One region of the Bacillus sp. AFS053548 genome, then DNA from elsewhere that is predicted to be linked to it. Evidence: predicted binding sites of a transcription regulator. Region 1 holds the regulator's gene; the other holds the start of a gene.
What was found. Region 1 encodes NrdR, which represses ribonucleotide reductase genes. Its sites were predicted from a motif close to AACACNATATATNGTGTT; they were not measured.
Positions count from the first base shown of each region.

Region 2: the regulator NrdR is predicted to act here: its motif matches at 3,150-3,167, upstream of nrdI (class Ib ribonucleoside-diphosphate reductase assembly flavoprotein NrdI).

Region 1 covers NZ_NUHI01000083.1:12,603-21,827, forward strand. Annotated here, with positions in the region: gene CN946_RS21010 (nitric oxide synthase oxygenase) at 1-518, shown strand, start outside; gene CN946_RS21015 (MBL fold metallo-hydrolase) at 644-1,465, shown strand; gene rplT (50S ribosomal protein L20) at 1,648-2,004, opposite strand; gene rpmI (50S ribosomal protein L35) at 2,047-2,247, opposite strand; gene infC (translation initiation factor IF-3) at 2,271-2,774, opposite strand; ribosomal protein L20 leader region at 2,849-2,975, opposite strand; gene ytxC (sporulation protein YtxC) at 3,108-3,941, opposite strand; gene dnaI (primosomal protein DnaI) at 4,053-4,988, opposite strand; gene CN946_RS21045 (replication initiation and membrane attachment family protein) at 5,003-6,433, opposite strand; gene nrdR (transcriptional regulator NrdR) at 6,470-6,940, opposite strand; gene speD (adenosylmethionine decarboxylase) at 7,265-7,651, opposite strand; gene CN946_RS21060 (glyceraldehyde-3-phosphate dehydrogenase) at 8,146-9,165, opposite strand.
Region 2 covers NZ_NUHI01000026.1:387,435-396,659, reverse strand. Annotated here, with positions in the region: gene CN946_RS15385 (M3 family oligoendopeptidase) at 1-795, shown strand, start outside; gene CN946_RS23835 (DUF6254 family protein) at 1,610-1,720, shown strand; gene CN946_RS15375 (YkvS family protein) at 1,933-2,118, opposite strand; gene CN946_RS15370 (spore germination protein GerW family protein) at 2,294-2,602, shown strand; gene CN946_RS15365 (hypothetical protein) at 2,695-2,889, shown strand; gene nrdI (class Ib ribonucleoside-diphosphate reductase assembly flavoprotein NrdI) at 3,248-3,607, shown strand; gene nrdE (class 1b ribonucleoside-diphosphate reductase subunit alpha) at 3,594-5,678, shown strand; gene nrdF (class 1b ribonucleoside-diphosphate reductase subunit beta) at 5,839-6,807, shown strand; gene CN946_RS15345 (quinone oxidoreductase family protein) at 6,826-7,794, shown strand; gene CN946_RS15340 (two-component system sensor histidine kinase NtrB) at 7,840-9,063, opposite strand; gene CN946_RS15335 (DUF72 domain-containing protein) at 9,190-9,225, shown strand, end outside.

The DNA of each region.
Region 1 (9,225 bases):
CGATCCCAAATGAAATCGTACTCGAAGTACCTATTGAACATCCTGAATATGATTTTTCCCCTCTAAATACTAAATGGTATGCTGTTCCGTTGATCTCAGATATGACTCTAGAGATTGGTGGTATATCTTATAGTACTGCCCCATTTAATGGATGGTATATGGGAACTGAAATTGGTGCTCGAAATTTTGCGGATGAATTTCGTTTTAATCTGTTGCCTAAAGTAGCAAAAATTATCGGTCAAGATACGAAAAGAAATAGTACACTTTGGAAAGATCGTGCACTAGTTGAATTAAATATTGCCGTTTTATATTCATATAAAAAAAATGGTGTTAGTATTGTTGATCATCATTCTGCTGCACAGCAATTTCTTCAATTTGAAAAACAAGAAGAGTCATGTGGCCGTGAGTTAACAGGTAATTGGAAGTGGTTAATTCCGCCTATGTCGCCTGCTACAACTCATGTATTTCATAAACGATACGATGATACAACGCTTTTGCCAAATTTCTTTCCAAGATAATCATAATTGATATAACCTTAATGAACTGACACAATTGTAGTTATTTCATTAAGGTTTTTTCTATTATTTGGTACAATATTAAATAACGGCATAATTTTCTAAAAATTAAATAAAGGAGTAATTCAATGATTTTATTTCAAAATGACAATCTTACAGTATTTCAAAGTGCATTATTTCAAACAAACTCAACAGTTGTAGCAACCGACGATTGTATTATTATTGTAGATCCAACTTGGTTACCTCATGAAATAAATGAGATAAAGGAATTTGTTGAATCAATAAAAAATGAACGATCAATTTATTTATACTTTACACATGGAGATTTTGATCACATTATAGGTTATTATGCATTTCCTAACGCTAAGACTATTGGTAGTGAAAATTTACATAACCATCCTGAAAAAGATATTAAACTATCGAAAATCCGTCAATTTTACAATGATAATTATATTAATCATGCCCAGCCAATACAATTTCCAAAAATTGATTTAATTATTAGTGAAGATGGTCAGGAAATTAAAATCGGACAAACAACATTAAGATTTTATCATTCTCCTGGGCATACGAAAGATGGTTTATTCCTTTTTATTGAAAATTTAGGAATATGGGTTACAGGGGATTATTTATCTGATTTTGAACTTCCGATTGTATTTGATAGTGTAAAAAGTTATTACAATACTTTAGATAAGGCAGAAGAACTGATTAATAAGTTTGATTTCTCATTGTTAGTTCCAGGCCACGGCCAAGTTTCATCAAATAAAGAAGAGATTGCTACTCGAATTGAGCTAGGTAGAAGTTACTTAGAAAGACTTCAAAAAGCTGTACAGAATAATAATGAGGCAGAAATAAATTTATTAGAAAAAGAGTTTTCATTTCCATCTGGTTTCACAAAATATTGTCATGAATCCAACGTCAATAACATGAAAAAAGAATTTAGTTTCGTTTAAGAAAACTATTCAAATAAAGAAAACTTGCCGATTGGCAAGCCTTAAGGCGAAGACAGAGGTTTAGTTGCACTTATACTTTATTCCTAAAATTGGATACCACGTCGAATTAACTTCCTCGTTGCCAATTTATACTTTAAAGTGAAAAAAAATCCTTAACAAATGTTAAGGATTTTTTAAACGAATTATTTTAAGTTAGCTTTTGCAGCGTTTGCTAATTCAGCAAATGCTTTTTCGTCAGCAACAGCTAGGTCAGCTAACATTTTACGGTTAACTTCGATACCTGCTAATTTTAATCCGTGCATTAAACGGCTGTAAGAAAGTCCGTTCATACGAGCAGCCGCGTTGATACGAGTGATCCATAATTTACGGAAATCACGTTTCTTTTGACGACGGTCACGGTAAGCATACATTAATGATTTCATAACTTGTTGGTTTGCAACTTTGAATAATGTATGTTTAGAACCGTAATAACCTTTTGCTAATTTAATAACCTTTTTACGACGAGCGCGTGTAACTGTACCGCCTTTAACTCTTGGCATATTGTTTCCCTCCTAGATATCTATCTAATACGTTTATCGTTCTTATTTCATGTTTGTAAGCATAAAGCGGATACGTTTGAAATCGCCTTTGCTTACTAATGAAGCTTTACGTAATTTACGTTTTGCTTTTGTAGATTTGTTAGCGAATAAGTGGCTTGTGTATGCACGACCACGTTTTAATTTACCAGATCCAGTCTTTTTAAAACGTTTTGCTGAACCACGGTGAGTTTTCATTTTAGGCATATCGTGTTTCCTCCTCAAATAAATTACTTTTCGTTTTTAGGTGCTAAGACTAAGAACATACTACGACCGTCCATTTTTGGATGTGACTCAACAGTTGCGACTTCTGCACAAGCAGTTGAGAAACGATCAAGTACTCGTTGTCCAATTTCCTTATGCGTAATAGCGCGTCCTTTGAAGCGAATAGACGCTTTAACTTTATCGCCTTTTTCTAAGAACTTAATTGCATTACGAAGTTTTGTGTTAAAGTCATGTTCATCAATTGTAGGACTTAAACGAACTTCTTTCATGCTAATAATTTTTTGGTTTTTACGGCTCTCTTTGTCTTTCTTTTGTTGCTCGAAACGGAATTTTCCGTAGTCCATAATTCGACATACAGGTGGTTTTGCCGTTGGTGCTACCATCACTAGATCAAGATTAACATTCGAAGCTAACTCAAGAGCCTCTTGTTTTGTCTTGATTCCAAGTTGATCTCCGTTAGGACCAATTAATCGAACTTCACGAGCACGAATTCCATCGTTTACCATCATGTCTTTGCTAATAGTAAAACACCTCCAAGGTATTGTAAGAATGATCTTAATTTGTATCGTTGAAGCAATCATAACCCAACAAAAAAGTGTGGGTATATAAATACACCCACACTGACAGTATCAAAGTAATTAATGATTCTGTTACCTGATAACAGCGTGTAGCGTCATCCAGGTGAGAAGCGGGTGCTTCTTCTTCAACAAATAAGTATTCTTTTCTTTCGTTACTATAACATAGCGACATGATGTTGTCAATATTCGTATGCTTTGTTCGCAACGAAATTTATTATATCAAAGAAACTTATTTATGACAATGCTTTTTTAAATTATAAATTTTCATTTCAATTTTTCCTGTGAAAACTCTTGTAATGTATGTATTAGGACTCGTTCTTGAAAGATATTTTGAAGTGTAATGATTAATGAATTATCGACTGATGAAGTGTATAAATGAATTCTTTTAGGCGCAATTGCCGTTAAGGGCAAAATTAATTCGTTATCAATATACTCTCTATTTTCCACTTGTTTGCCATATTCTTTTAATACATCTTTAGTAAGAGGTAAAAAGAGATGATCATATACGCTAAACTTCCCGTCAAAAACGATATGCACATGAGGAATTAGCGCATCCGTTTTAAGTACCTGCTGTCTTAGACTCTCAATAAGATTTTGGTATTCGTTTTCTAATTTGTACTCATCTATTGCAATTTCACAAACATAGGCTAACTGCTTATAATATTCCTTTAAACGAAATGTAATAAATGAATCGAAGCTAAAATTTACTCCATCTTTTAAATACTCAGAAAGTGCATATGAAACTAAATTTTTACTTCTACGAATTTTTTTCTGGTTTGGTATGCTTCTTCTAGTTCCTCTTAATAATGATTGTGCAATAGGTATGATTTGACTTTGCTCGTCTTCCTCATAGAAAAAAGATGTATGTAAAATGGATTGAATCCACTTATCTTCTTTTTGAAGTAAAATAAATTGTACTAGTGTCGGAACTAAAATACTTTTTATTAAATCTTCAGTGTTTTGAGGAAATGTGATTAAAATTGTATTGATTTTGTGTCTTCTTAAAATGTATGGTCTCGATTGCTTTTTTAAGCGTTTTTGTAATCGTTCGTAGACATAAGCTGCGTCAATGGGTTCATTGAAAAAAATTTCAATCACCCTGTTCCCCCCTTTCTAGCACCACCTAGTCCTATATATATTAAAGAAATAATTAAAAAATGACGCAAAATCACTTAGTAATTTGTGATTTTACGCCATTTTTTGATTTTTTTATGAATGTCTTAAATTTGAACCAGAAATTTTAACTGGTTTAGCTAAAAACTTAACACGATCTACAATACGTGCTGCTTTAACTCTTTCTTCTTCTCCACGTTGAGAATATGTTAAGTGATGCTCTAATTGATTTAAATCAGCATTAGATGTAAAGAAGGTAGGCAATTTTTCTAGCATGCGATATTGAAGAATTGTACCTAATATTTCATCTCTTGCCCAACTAGACATTTGCTCTGCACCAATATCATCTAACATTAGAACTTCCACTTTTTTTACAGCCTCAATTTTTTCCTCTAATGTGCCATCACTAATAGAGCTTTTTAGTTCGCGTAAAAATTCTGGTAAATAAACGAGCATTGAAGTTATTTCTTCCTCTGCTAGTTCATTTGCTATAGCCCCAAGAATAAACGTTTTTCCAACCCCAAATGGACCATGTAAATATAAACCTTGAGCCATTTTTCCTTTTTCATAGTTCATAATAAACTGTCTAGCAGCAGAAATTGCTTCAAAACGGCCAGGGTCTTCTAAAGACAAGTTTGACATAGAAGCTTGAAGAATATCCTTTGGTAAGTACATGCATTTTATCAATGATTCATGTTTTTTGCGTTTATCATTTTTCACACCATTTGGACAACGATCATATTGTACATCAATGCGTTTTCCTTGAATAATCAAATGAGGATGATAACCATGCACCATATTTTTACACTCATTAAAAGATGGGCAATCTTCACAATTGACACTTTGTCCAATATACTCATATAGCTTAACTAGGCTACTATCAATCATTTGATCCGTAATTTCATTTTTATGCTCATTTAAAAATGAAATTATTTTTGGGTGACTACGGACTTCTTGTCGCATTTTTTGAAATGTGTCCTGGAATTGTTTATTTTTCATTAATGCACTAAATGCGTTTTGAATAGGTTCCATCAGCGTCCTCCCATTTAACGTTTCTTTTTATTTTTAAACATTTCTAGTTCTTTTTCTAATCGTTTTCGCTCTTCATCTATCGAAGAATCATTTTGGTTATTGATTGTTGCCGTTGCAGTCTGTGAATCATTCGACTCACTCGATTGGAGCCAGTCAGGTACAATCTCAGTTCGAATTGTCTTATTTCGTCTATTACTTGAGCGAGTTTTTGCAGCAGTTGCACTCTGTTTAGTTTCTTCAAACTCTTTACGGGCAAGATCCATAGCCTGTTTAACTGTTGTTACACCTTTTCTCGCCCAATGACTTGCTATCTTAATTACGTAATTTCTAGAAAGCTTTTTATCTAAACGGATCATTACATAGTCAATTAACACATTTGCGACTCCAGGTAGAAGCTTTTGATCAATCATAATCTCTTCGATAATTTTCAAATCTGCTTCACTTGGTTCAGCTCCACCAGATATCTCCTTAAGGTACCTGCGAGGAGATATCGTTTCGAAGCAATGAATTAATTTTTCTTCTTGAGTTGATGGCTGCTCATTGATCATTAGTCTATGCTGAATGGGTTGAACTTTTTCTACAATTGTAGGCAGAGCTTCATGATGTTGGAATTGATACCAGTCTCTTGCTTCAAGTCGAAGCGTCTCAATATTGATTTTATTGTCTTCATTTAATGAGCGCATAACAATTGTTTTCATTTGAATTGGATTTATTCCATATAAAAATGCAAGTTTTAAAATTGTTTCTTTTACTTCTGTAGTAAATGCTCTTTTTGGAACAAATGAATCTGAAATTCCATCTAAAAATAAAGCATAGTCAAACTCTTCCATTTTGACAGATATTTTAATTGGCTGATTGTCTTGTAAAATTCTATGATCATGTGACGTAGAAAGATCGTTACTTTGCTGAATTTCATTTAATTGCTCAACAGTAATTGCTTGGAATACCGAATCAAATGAACGTGAAATCTCACGAAACCCTTCTTTCGAAAATGCCTGTCTACTAAAAAAGGTTTTAGTTCGTTGATATTGTGTTTTTCCAATTGTTTTAAACAGAAAAATATTTAGGATAGGGTCTTCGAAAAAAGAATGAGGATCTAGCGGAGATTGAAGCTCATATAGAAGCTTTTTTGTACTATTTTCAAATCCTTCATAAACTTTAAGTAAGCCGATTCCTTCAAGGATTAATCTTTGTTCATAAATTGATTTTAAATTACTTTTCATTCCAAGCATTAAAGAATGATGTGTTAACGTATTAGGATTAAGGTCCGTTTGTTCACATTCACTCCAAAGCGTCATATATAAACTTAAAGCTTGACTACCAATTATTGGTTGATACAACATCGTCAATACTTGCCTATGAAAATTATGTAAATACCCAGCTGCCATTACAGTATAAGGATCCGCAGGTAGAACATCCATCCAATGTTGCTTATCAATAGACATTCAAACATTCCTTTCTTGAATCAAAAGAGCGAAGTATTATTCGTCTTTACCTCGCTCTTTGTTAATTAAATCTTTTAATTCATCAATGAATACATTAATATCTTTAAATTGACGATAAACTGATGCAAATCGTACGTATGCAACTTCATCAACTTTAGATAAATGCTCCATGACCATTTCACCTAGAACTTCACTTGGAACTTCTGAAGTGCCACTATTTTTTAATTCCTTTTCAATGCTATGAATAATATCTTCTAGCTGAGATAAAGAGACAGGGCGTTTTTCACACGCTTTGATTAGTCCTCTTAACATCTTATCTTTACTAAATTCTTCACGAGCTCCCTCTTTTTTTACAACTAAAATAGGATTATCTTCAACTCGCTCAAAAGTTGTAAAACGATGCTGACATTCTTCACATTCACGTCTTCTTCTAATTGAACGACCTTCATCTACTGGTCTACTATCAAGTACTCTTGTCCCATTAAAGTTACACGTTGGACATCTCATCGTTATAGTTCAACTCCAAACACTTAATTGTTTAAACGTATTATTATAACTCTATACTATAACAAATTCAAAATAAACTAAAGTTTATTTCTTAAATGTCACAAAGCCTATTTTCGTCTTAATCAACGAAATTTCATTATTTTATGTTAATGGAAATATTTTTCACTATGTAAAGCTAGTTCATTCTCAAAATAGAGTATTGGAAACTAGAATGTTTAAATCATCTGTTTCCGCTCCATATGTAACCTAAATGAGGCATTATGCTATACTCTTTATATCAAAAAACAAAAAAGAGAGATGAAAAATCACCTCTCTCAATTCTTTTTAGTTACCATTTACAACTTTTACATTATCTACTTGAATGGGACCCATTCCTCTTGGTAACTCAACGTTTTCGCGAGTATCAGCTTCTAAAGCTTCAGCGATAAAGTTTGCAGCTACATTCGGATCAATTCTATCACCGCAAGTGTAAACATCGATACTTGCATAACCATGCTCAGGAAAACTGTGAATAGTTAAATGTGATTCTGAAATGATTACGACACCACTAACGCCATGAGGAGCGAACTTGTGAAAAGCAACTTCACGAACTTCTGCACCAGAGCGTAACGCAGCATCAACAAAAGTTTCCTCAATAAATTTCATATCATTTAATTTTTCTGTATTACAACCCCATAATTCTGAAATGACGTGACGACCCATAGTATCCATATTCATTTCCCCCTTAAAATAATTTGTCATGACTTCTATTGCGAAAGTATGATCAACTACCACGGGGGAAAGTTAGTCCAAAGAGGTCCTAACCCTTTAAGTAATTAGTTATACTTTTAGAAGTTCACGAAAGTTAGTATACTTTTTTTAAATTTGAATTGCAAGATAAATTTTATTTTTTTGTTATTTACTAAATTAATTGTGAAGAAATTGCGTCAGGCAGATTTAAAAACGCGGGAATGACAAGAAAAGCAAGTTAAATAGAAGCCATGCCTTTTAAGAGGATTTTTAACTTTTTCTGGTCTTAAAAATTTTTTCTAATCCTAGTTCAACGTTCTTCTTTCATAGATATTAAGTCATACTTCACCCTTTTATGTAGTCATAAATTCACATTATTACTCAATATGTCATACAACTTCAAAAAGACTAACCAGATAAACTAGTTAGCCTTTTGTATTCGTTTACAATTTTTTATAAGTACAATATTTTAATGATTAAACAGTTTCAAGCTTTTTTATTTTAGATGCAACGATTGACACTAAGTCAACTACGCGTCTTGAGTAGCCCCACTCATTATCATACCAAGTTAATACTTTAACTTTTGTACCATCGATTACCATTGTAGAAAGAGCATCGATAATTGCAGAGTGTGTATTTGTATTAAAATCAATTGATACTAATGGTTCGTTACAATATTCGATAATTCCGTGCATTGAACCTTTAGAAGCTGTTTCAAATACTTCATTAATTTCTTCAACAGTTACTTCTCTCTTTAAGTCAACAACTAAGTCAACAAGTGATACGTTTGGAGTAGGAACACGTAAAGCCATACCATGTAACTTACCATTTAAATGTGGAAGTACTTTAGATAATGCTTTTGCTGCACCTGTAGTTGTTGGAATAATTGATTGACTGCAAGCACGTGCACGACGTAAATCTTTATGTGGATTATCAATATTTTTTTGATCATTTGTAAATGAATGAACAGTTGTCATTAATCCATTAACAATACCAAATTGCTCATCTAATACTTTTACAACTGGCGCTAAACAGTTAGTTGTACAAGATGCGTTTGAAATAATATGATGATTTTCTAGGTCTAATTTATCATCATTTACGCCAATTACTACTGTGATATCTTCATTTTTACCAGGTGCTGTTAAAATTACTTTTTGAGCTCCTGCAGTAATGTGCATTTTTGCTTTTTCAGCATCATTAAATTTTCCAGTTGCTTCAATTACTATATCAACATTTAGCTCGTTCCATGGAAGTAACTCAGGATTTCTTTCACTAATTAATTCCACACGCTTACCATCAACGATTAAATGATCTGCATTTGCAATTACTTCACCATCAAACTTGCCATGAACTGTATCATATTTAATTAAGTGCGCTAAAGTTTCAGAAGGATAACTTGCATTAATTGCAACGATATTATAATCTCCATTTTTAATTGCTTGACGGAAAACCATGCGTCCAATTCGACCAAATCCATTTATTGCTACATTTACCATAAGTAAACCCCCAATTAAGTTATACTGTTTATTATATCCCTGCAATTAGTATAACACATA
Region 2 (9,225 bases), on a different contig from region 1:
GAAACAAGTGAATTTTTCAATTTTATGTTAAAGGAAAATTTGCTAGACTTAGTTGCTAAGGAAGGAAAACAAGGTGGGGGATATTGTACTTATATTCCAAACTATAAAGCTCCTTTTATTTTCTCGAATTTCAACGGAACATCTGGTGACATTGACGTATTAACACATGAAGCTGGTCATGCATTCCAGGTTTATGAAAGTCGAAAATTTGAAACACCTGAGTATAACTGGCCAACTTTTGAGGCGTGTGAGATTCATTCAATGAGTATGGAATTTTTCACATGGCCTTGGCAAGAAGAATTCTTTAAGGAAGATACACAAAAATATTATTTTACACATTTAAGTAGTGCAGTTACTTTTATTAGTTATGGTGTGGCAGTAGATGAATTCCAGCATGAAATCTACGCAAATCCTGATTTAACACCTGAGGAACGCCACGGACTTTGGAAGAGCATAGAAGAAAAATATTTACCTCATCGAGCAAATGATGGAAATAGTTATTTAGAAAAAGGTGGTTTATGGCAAAGACAAGGGCATATTTACCAATCACCATTCTATTATATTGACTATACATTAGCTCAAATTTGTGCGTTACAATTCTGGAATAAAATGCATGAAGACCGAAATTCAGCTTGGTCCGATTATGTTGGACTATGCCAATTAGGTGGCAGTAAATCATTTTTAGGCTTAGTTAAAGAGGCTAAACTTGAATCTCCATTTAATGATGGCTGTATTGAGGAAACACTAGAACCTGTTAGGAAATGGCTAGCAGGAGTTAACGATCAAAATTTATAATGAATTACTCCGACTTTTTAAAGGTCGGAGTTTTTATATGGGTAGAAAAGATGAAGATATGATTCTTGTGAAGTTCAAATAACAATGAAACCAAAAAGAGAAAGAAGTATTTTCTTTCTCTTTTTGACTTGTTGGAAAAAGTGGTCGTCAATTAATCAAGTAATGCCTGCTACGAGTATGGCATTTTTACTTTGATATTAACCATTTATCAGCAAAGTATTTTCAGTCAACCCTAACTTAAGGATTGTCATGCTTCTTTGTTTTTAAGTAAAGAACAGTTCATTAACAACTGGAATAAATATTAGCATTAATAAAGTCGAAATAAGTGTACCACTAGACGTTTTAATGTTAAGGGTGGTAAAGGAGCTATTGAAGCAAATGCGGTCATTAATTTAGGTTTTAGACGTGTTTTTACCTCCCTCGATGATTGCTAGGCGAAGAGGTAGTCTTTTTTCTTTTGTACGATCCATTGATATTGAAGAACTATTTTAGGTCGTTATGCATTTAAGGGTGCCACTTGAAGAAAAAGTAGAAAAAATTCTAGTTTGGTGCGGTAAAGTCTTCCTTTCTATATATAGTGGTAAAATGATAAAAGAATATAAACGGAATTTCCAAACTTTTTATGGTGTTTTTTCTCTAAGAAAGAAAAATGTTAATTTCAACTCTGGTATGCTCGCTTTAAAATACAAGAAAAAGATCTAAAAGTCCTATACGATTTTCTTGTTCAAATCTTCTAAAAATAATTAACATAGATTTTCATTTTTTGTGAAATGATAAGATGGCAAGAAACTCATTAATTTTAGGAGGTATGAAAATGACAAAATCAAAAAAAGAAAAGGAACGATTTTGGAATGAAAGAAAGTCGAACCATCAGCCACATGATAAAGTAAAATCGTTTAAAGAATTGGACAAAGAAACAAAATAGCCATCTCCTTTACTAAAGAGTGATTGGTACTAGATTTTTTTCGTGAAGATCACTTATCATTTTCATTTGTAATCATAAAAAAAAGTCCCGTGATATACACGGGACCTGAGACTGATTTGGTAAAGAATTCTAATAAAATTTTAATAGAATCGAAATCTATGTAGTTCGAACCTTTTAAAATATGAATATAAGCAGAATCTACTATTTTAAAACTATTCTGCTGTTTTTAGTATTTTATAATTTTTATGATTTACGACTGTTAGCGCTTCCATTTCTAAATCTCTGAAGTTTTCCATTATGGATATGTCAACAATGACAGAATTTTTATTTACTTTTTGTACTCTACCTTTCAATCCCTGTTTAAACTCAATGATATTTCCTGCTTCTGCAATTTTCATGAGCATATCTCCTAACAAAGTTTTGATTTGACACCTTCTATAATGCATGAAAACGGTTTAAAGGTAAAGAGAAAATTGAAATTTTTTTACAATTTTGTCTTTTTTCATAAAAAATTATGTTTAAAAACCTTTTGAAAGGCAAAAATGGTTGTAGCACTTTCAGGAGGTTAGTTTGTTGAAAGAATGGTTTGAAGAGTTTGAAGTAGAAATTTCTAATGAAATTAAAAATTTGGTTAGTAGTAATACTCTTATAGGTGATCCAATTTTATTTTTTGAAAACATTATTTTAGTACCATTTTTTGAGATGATTTTAGCGCTAGGCGAAGCTCATTCATCATACGAGTTTGCGAGTATTGGAACAGGAGTAGAAGTAATTCCTAAAGCATTCTTAGTTTTAAAAGATGGAAAAAGTGAAGTAATTTTAGTAAATAATAAAAATATGAATTTAGCTGTTACAGAAAAAATTCTTGATGTAACTATTTAGTTTCCATTAAGAACATTCTTTGTTAATGTTAGGTTTGAAGTTTATTTCTTGTAGCGATCAAAAAATCGATCAAAATAATAAAGGGTGATTATATGGAACAAAATGAATTTATCAATTTGATTGATCAGCTAGTTAAAGGTGAGATTTCAGAAATTAGTGTTACAAAAGATGATTTTTTAGCATTTAGACAAATAATTGTTCATCGGGAGGACTTTAAGCACTTTCGTGGGATTGCTCAGCATGGAGGCCATGTAATTTATACATACTTGGAAGAAGCTAGAAGTTAACAGTTTTTGTTAAAATCTAAAGCAAAAATAATATTATTTTAATCGAGTACTCATTAAAAGTTTGCGAAAAAAAAAAGTTTTTTTAGCTTTTTTTCTTATTTCGCAAGGTGTTAATGAGTACTTATTTTGTGAAAATGTTATGACCTCATTTGACAAAAAAATCGTTTTACACTTTATTGCACTCTTCTCCATAATTTGTTAAATTTCATATATTGTTTTATTTCGAGACATATTGTCGAAATGTTTATTTTCTAAATTTAGTATCTATATGTTGTGTTTGTTCTAAAAAGGTAATACAATATGTAGGTATATAATATAAGTATTTTCAATATTCTTACATATTAACGAGGGTGATAATATGGTGATAGTTTACAGTTCAATGACTGGCAATGTTAAGCGATTTGTCAATAAAGTTAGAATGCCGTCAATCCAAATAAAAGATGGACTAAAAATTGAAGTACCGTATATTCTCGTAACCTATACTACAGGATTTGGTAACGTACCTGAAAACGTAAGTACTTTTTTGGAGAGTAATTCGGAGTATTTAAAAGCAGTTAGTGCAAGTGGTAATAAAAACTGGGGAGATTCTTTTGCAGCAAGTGCAGATAAAATAGCATCAGACTATCAAGTTCCAGTGTTATCAAAGTTTGAACTGTCAGGGACAAGTCGAGATGTACAATATTTTATTGAGGGAGTGGAAAAGCTTGAGACATATTGAGCTGAATAATGAATTGACGATTAAAAAAGATGGTTTTTTTGATCTCGCAAAAGATAAAGAAGCGCTTCTTTGTTTCTTAAAAGAAGTTGAAGATAAAAAGATTCAGTTTTCTTCCTTAAAAGAACGCTTAAACTATATGATACAAGAAAACTACTATTATAATGTTGAGATAGATTACTCCTTTGATGAAATAGAAAAATTATATGAGTTAGTATACAATGCTGGATTCACTTTTCAATCATATATGGCTGCATCAAAATTCTTTAAAGATTACGCATTAAAAACAAATGATGGAAAGCATTATTTAGAAGGATATGAAGATCGAATTGCGATCGTTGCACTATATTTAGGAAGAGGCAATATTGAAAAAGCATTGAAATTAGCAAAAATGATGATTCAACAAAACTATCAGCCAGCTACTCCAACTTTCTTAAATGCTGGAAGAAGTAGAAGAGGCGAATTGGTGTCATGTTTCTTACTAGAAATGGACGATAGTTTAAATTCAATCGGATTTCAAATTAATACAGCAATGCAGTTGTCAAAAATCGGCGGTGGTGTTGCACTAAATCTATCAAAACTTAGAGCACGTGGAGAGCAAATTAAAGAAATTGATAACGCTGCAAGTGGTGTTGTTCCTGTTATGAAGCTATTAGAAGATTCATTTTCATATGCTAACCAGCTTGGACAACGTAAAGGTGCTGGTGCAACCTATTTAAATATTTTCCACTGGGACGTAGTTGAATTTCTTGATACAAAAAAAATCAATGCCGATGAGAAGAGTAGAATTCAGTCACTATCAATCGGTTTAATTGTTCCAAATAAATTCTTTGAACTAGCAGAAAAAAATGAACCATTCTATGTATTCGCACCATATACAGTGTATAAAGAGTATGGCATTCATTTAGATGATTTTGATATAGATGAAAGATATGAAGAGTTAGTAAATAATGAGCGTATTAAAAAGAAAAGACTAGACTTAAATGCTCGAGATCTTTTAGTAAAAATTGCTGCGATTCAGTTAGAATCTGGTTATCCATATTTAATGTATAAAAGTAATGCTAATCAGCAGCATGCATTAAAGGATATTGGCGAAATAAAAATGTCTAATTTGTGTACAGAAATTTTTCAACTCCAAGAAACATCAGTCATCAATAACTATGGTGAAGAAGATTCGATCAAACGTGATGTGAATTGTAATTTAGGATCATTAAATATTGTAAACGTAATGGAAAATAAAGCGATCAGAGAATCTGTACATGTTGGAATTGAGGCATTAACAGCTGTAACAGATATGACGGAAATAGAGAATGCACCTACAGTGAAAAAGGCAAATGAAGAACTTCATTCAGTTGGTCTAGGTGCAATGAATTTGCATGGATTTTTAGCGAAAAATGGAATTTCATATGAAAGTGCTGAGGCAAAAGATTTTGCGAATACATTCTTTATGATGGTAAACTTTCATTCTATTGAAAAAAGTATGCTAATCGCTAAAGAAACTGGTAAAACGTTTAAGGATTTTGAAAAGAGTGAATATGCTAAAGGTACTTATTTTGAAAAGTATACTTCAAAATCATTTGAACCTAAAACAGATAAGGTAAAGGAATTATTTAATGGAATCTATATCCCAAATGAATTTGACTGGGTTACATTAAGTAAGCAAGTACAAGCGTATGGTTTATATAACAGTTATCGTTTAGCAATCGCGCCTACACAATCGATTAGCTATATTCAAAATGCTACTTCATCAGTTATGCCGATTGTAAATGTTATTGAATCTAGAACTTACGCAAATTCAACAACTTATTATCCGATGCCATATTTATCAAAAAATAGTTTCTGGTATTATAAATCAGCTTATGATATTAACCAATTTAAATTAATCGACTTAATTGCTGAAATTCAGCAGCATGTCGATCAAGGTATTAGTACAATCTTATATGTAAACAGTGATATCTCAACACGAGAGCTTGCTAGATACTATATTTATGCTAATAAAAAAGGATTAAAGAGTTTATATTACACACGTACTCGTAAATTGAGTGTAGAAGAATGTATAAGTTGTTCAGTATAAAATAGGAGTATTGGACTTTAGTATATAAAGAGTTCAATAGTCTAAACCTGAATCTAAATTAAATTACTTAATGATCTAAAATGAAAAGCTCGAATATAGAATGCTTTATGCATATTGTTCTATATCATCGAGCTTTCTTTATGATTAGGGGGAAATATGAATGAAAGCTGTTAACTGGAATAAAAAAGAAGATGATTTTAGTTTAGTGTTTTGGAAGCAAAATCTTTCGCAGTTTTGGACTGAAGAAGAAATTGTCGTTTCATCTGATAAAAATACTTGGAATACATTATCAAAAGAGGAACAATCAGCATTTAAAAAGGTTTTGGGTGGTCTAACATTATTAGATACTAAGCAAGGCGGAGAAGGAATGCCTTTAATCTTAGTTCATCTTAAAAATTTACAAGCTAAAAGTGTACTAGCATTTATGGGTGCTATGGAAGAAGTACATGCAAAAAGCTATTCACATATTTTTACAACTCTTGCTACAGAAGATGAAATTGAAGATTTGTTTAAATGGGTGGACGAGCATCCAATTTTAACAAAAAAATCGGAATTAATTTCTTCTTATTATTTAAATCTATTAAAGCGTGATGTTTCGGATGAAGAGTTATACATGGCAATGGTTGCAAGTGTATTTTTAGAAAGTTACTTATTTTATAGTGGATTTTTCTTCCCGTTATACTTAGCAGGTCAAGGTAAAATGACTGCTAGTGGTGAGATTATTAATCTAATTTTACGTGATGAAAGTATTCACGGTGTATTTGTAGGACTATTAGCTCAACAAATTTATGATCAATTTACTGATGAACAAAAAACTCGACTTTACAATGAAACAATGTCATTATTAGTTCAATTATATGAAATTGAGTTACAATATACAGAAGAAATTTATTCTTCAATTGGTTTAGTAGATGAAGTTAATAAGTTTATTCGATATAATGCAAACAAAGCGTTAATGAACTTAGGTTTTGATACTTATTTTGATGAAGAAGATATTAATCCAATTGTTTTAAATGGTTTAAAAACGGATACAAAAAATCATGATTTCTTCTCTGTTAAAGGTAATGGGTATGTAAAAGCAGTTACAGTGGAAAAATTAACAGATGAGGATTTTGTCTTTGAATTTTAAATGTAAGGAAGTATGTAAATGAAAGCACTAGTTTTTAGAGAATTTGGTCAATCAGACGTATTAAAATACGAAGAAATTGCAACACCTAAAATTTCAAACGATGAAGTATTAGTTGAAATGAAGGCTGTAGGTGTTAATTTTGCAGATATTTATCGACGTAAAGGAAATTATCATTTAGCAGGTGATCCTCCGTATATTTTAGGGTATGAAGGCTCTGGAATAATTACAGAAGTCGGTTCTGATGTAACGGACTATAAAGTAGGAGATCGCGTAGCGTTTGCAGATGTTCCTTTTTCGAATGCAGAGTATGTTGCTGCAAAGGAATCTCATATTGTACCAATTCCAGATGAAATTAATTTTGAAATTGCTGCGTCTATTATGCTTCAAGGGTTAACTGCACATTATTTAATGAATGATAGTTATAAAATAAAATCAGGTGATGTTGCACTTGTTCATGCAGTAGCAGGTGGTGTTGGCCAATTATTGACTCAAATGATTCTTTTAAAAGGTGGAGAGGTAATCGGATTAACCTCATCACAAGAAAAAAGAGAAAAAGCTTTATCAATCGGTGCAAAAGAAGTATTTTTATATACTGATAATTGGGTTTCACAAATAAAAGAGTTTACAAAAGAAAAAAATGGTGTAGATGTTGTTTATGAATCAGTAGGATCTACAATCATGGATAGCTTTGAATCAACAAAAGTTCACGGTACAGTTGTATTTTATGGAATGGCTGGAGGAGATCCGGTTCATATTGATCCAAGAATGTTAATGGATACCTCAAAAACACTAACTGGTGGAGACTTGTGGAATGTACTTATTTCAAAAGAAGAGAGACTACGTAGAAGTAATGAGCTATTTAATTGGATAGCAACTAAACAATTAATCGTACAACAACCTACAGTGTTTCCTTTAAAAGATGGTAAGCTTGCTCATGATCTATTAGAAAGTAGAAAATCAACTGGAAAAATCATATTATCTGTTTAATGAATTAGACCAAAACTTTTATGTTTTGGTCTTTTTTTTATAAAGCTATTTAATTGGTAATGTAATTGTAAAAGTAGTTCCATTATGATCGCTCATCACGCATATAGTACCGTTATGATTTTGGATTAGTTTTTTAGTTAAAGGTAGACCTAGTCCAGTACCGTCATCTTTAGTTGAGAAGAACGGATCAAATATATATGGTAAATCTGAAGCTGGAATTCCTGATCCATCATCTTTTAATGCAATATAAATAAAATCCTTATCAATATAAGTTGAAATGATAATTGTAAGCAGACCTTCTTTTTTTGCATCTAATGCATTATGAAATAAATTTAAAATAACTTGTACAAGTTGGTTTTTATCAAAGAAAATATGTGCTCCGATTAATTCCTCAGATAGGTAGTATTCAATATTAACATTATTTAAAACGGTCTCGCTAAATAATAGCTGTTTTATATGATTCGATAAAAAATCATTAATATTAATTGGTTCAGGTTTATAGTTCGCATTCTTTGTAATAGATAAAAAGTCAGTAATGATTCCATTTGCTCTATCTAATTCTGGAATCAATAAATCATTAAACAATTGCTTATATTGAGGTGGAGCTTCTTCTTGCAAGAATTGTAAATAACCTCTAACAGTTGTAAGTGGATTGCGGACTTCATGTGCTATACCTGCAGCAATTCTACCTGACATTGCTAGCTTTTCAGAATCCCTTGCCTCGTTTAAATTATGAAAAACACCAATTACTCTTGAAATTGCTCCATTTATATCACGGATGATACGGGTATTGATAATGCCATAGTTAATATTTAAAATTTCCTTATTGTAAAATTCTTCACCTGAATAAAGTGTTTGTAGTAAACAAATGTCTTTATCGTCTATTTTTAATAAATTTCTAATATGTCGTCCAATTAATTCATATTTAGTAATTTTAAAATCAATTGCAACTTGTTGGTTATATAGCGTAATGATCCCATCTTTATCGATAAATACTATGTGATGCGGTAAAGCATCGTAGATGGATTGCAAAGTTCTCCGACTATTAGATAAAAAGTTAGAGAATTTAGTATGTAATGGAAGTGTTTCATTATTTGTATTACATAAACTTGTATTTCTAGTTAAATGATTCGAATTTGATAATTCACGAGTTTCATTTGAAAATATAGATCCGGAAGTTATTGTATTTAAAATTGTTTCATACGATTTTACTTTTTCTTCAAGCTCGGTAATTTTATTTTTTAGTTCTTGTACGGTCTCGTTAATCATTTACACTATACTCCAATTTCTACTAAAATAAGATTATACTGTAGTCATTATATCAAACTAATTCGTTTATTTTAATGAAAATTAGAAATAATTAATTAGTAATGAAAGAACTAACGGGAGAGAAGCATGGAAATAAAGATTGGAGTTACTGGGTGGGGCGAT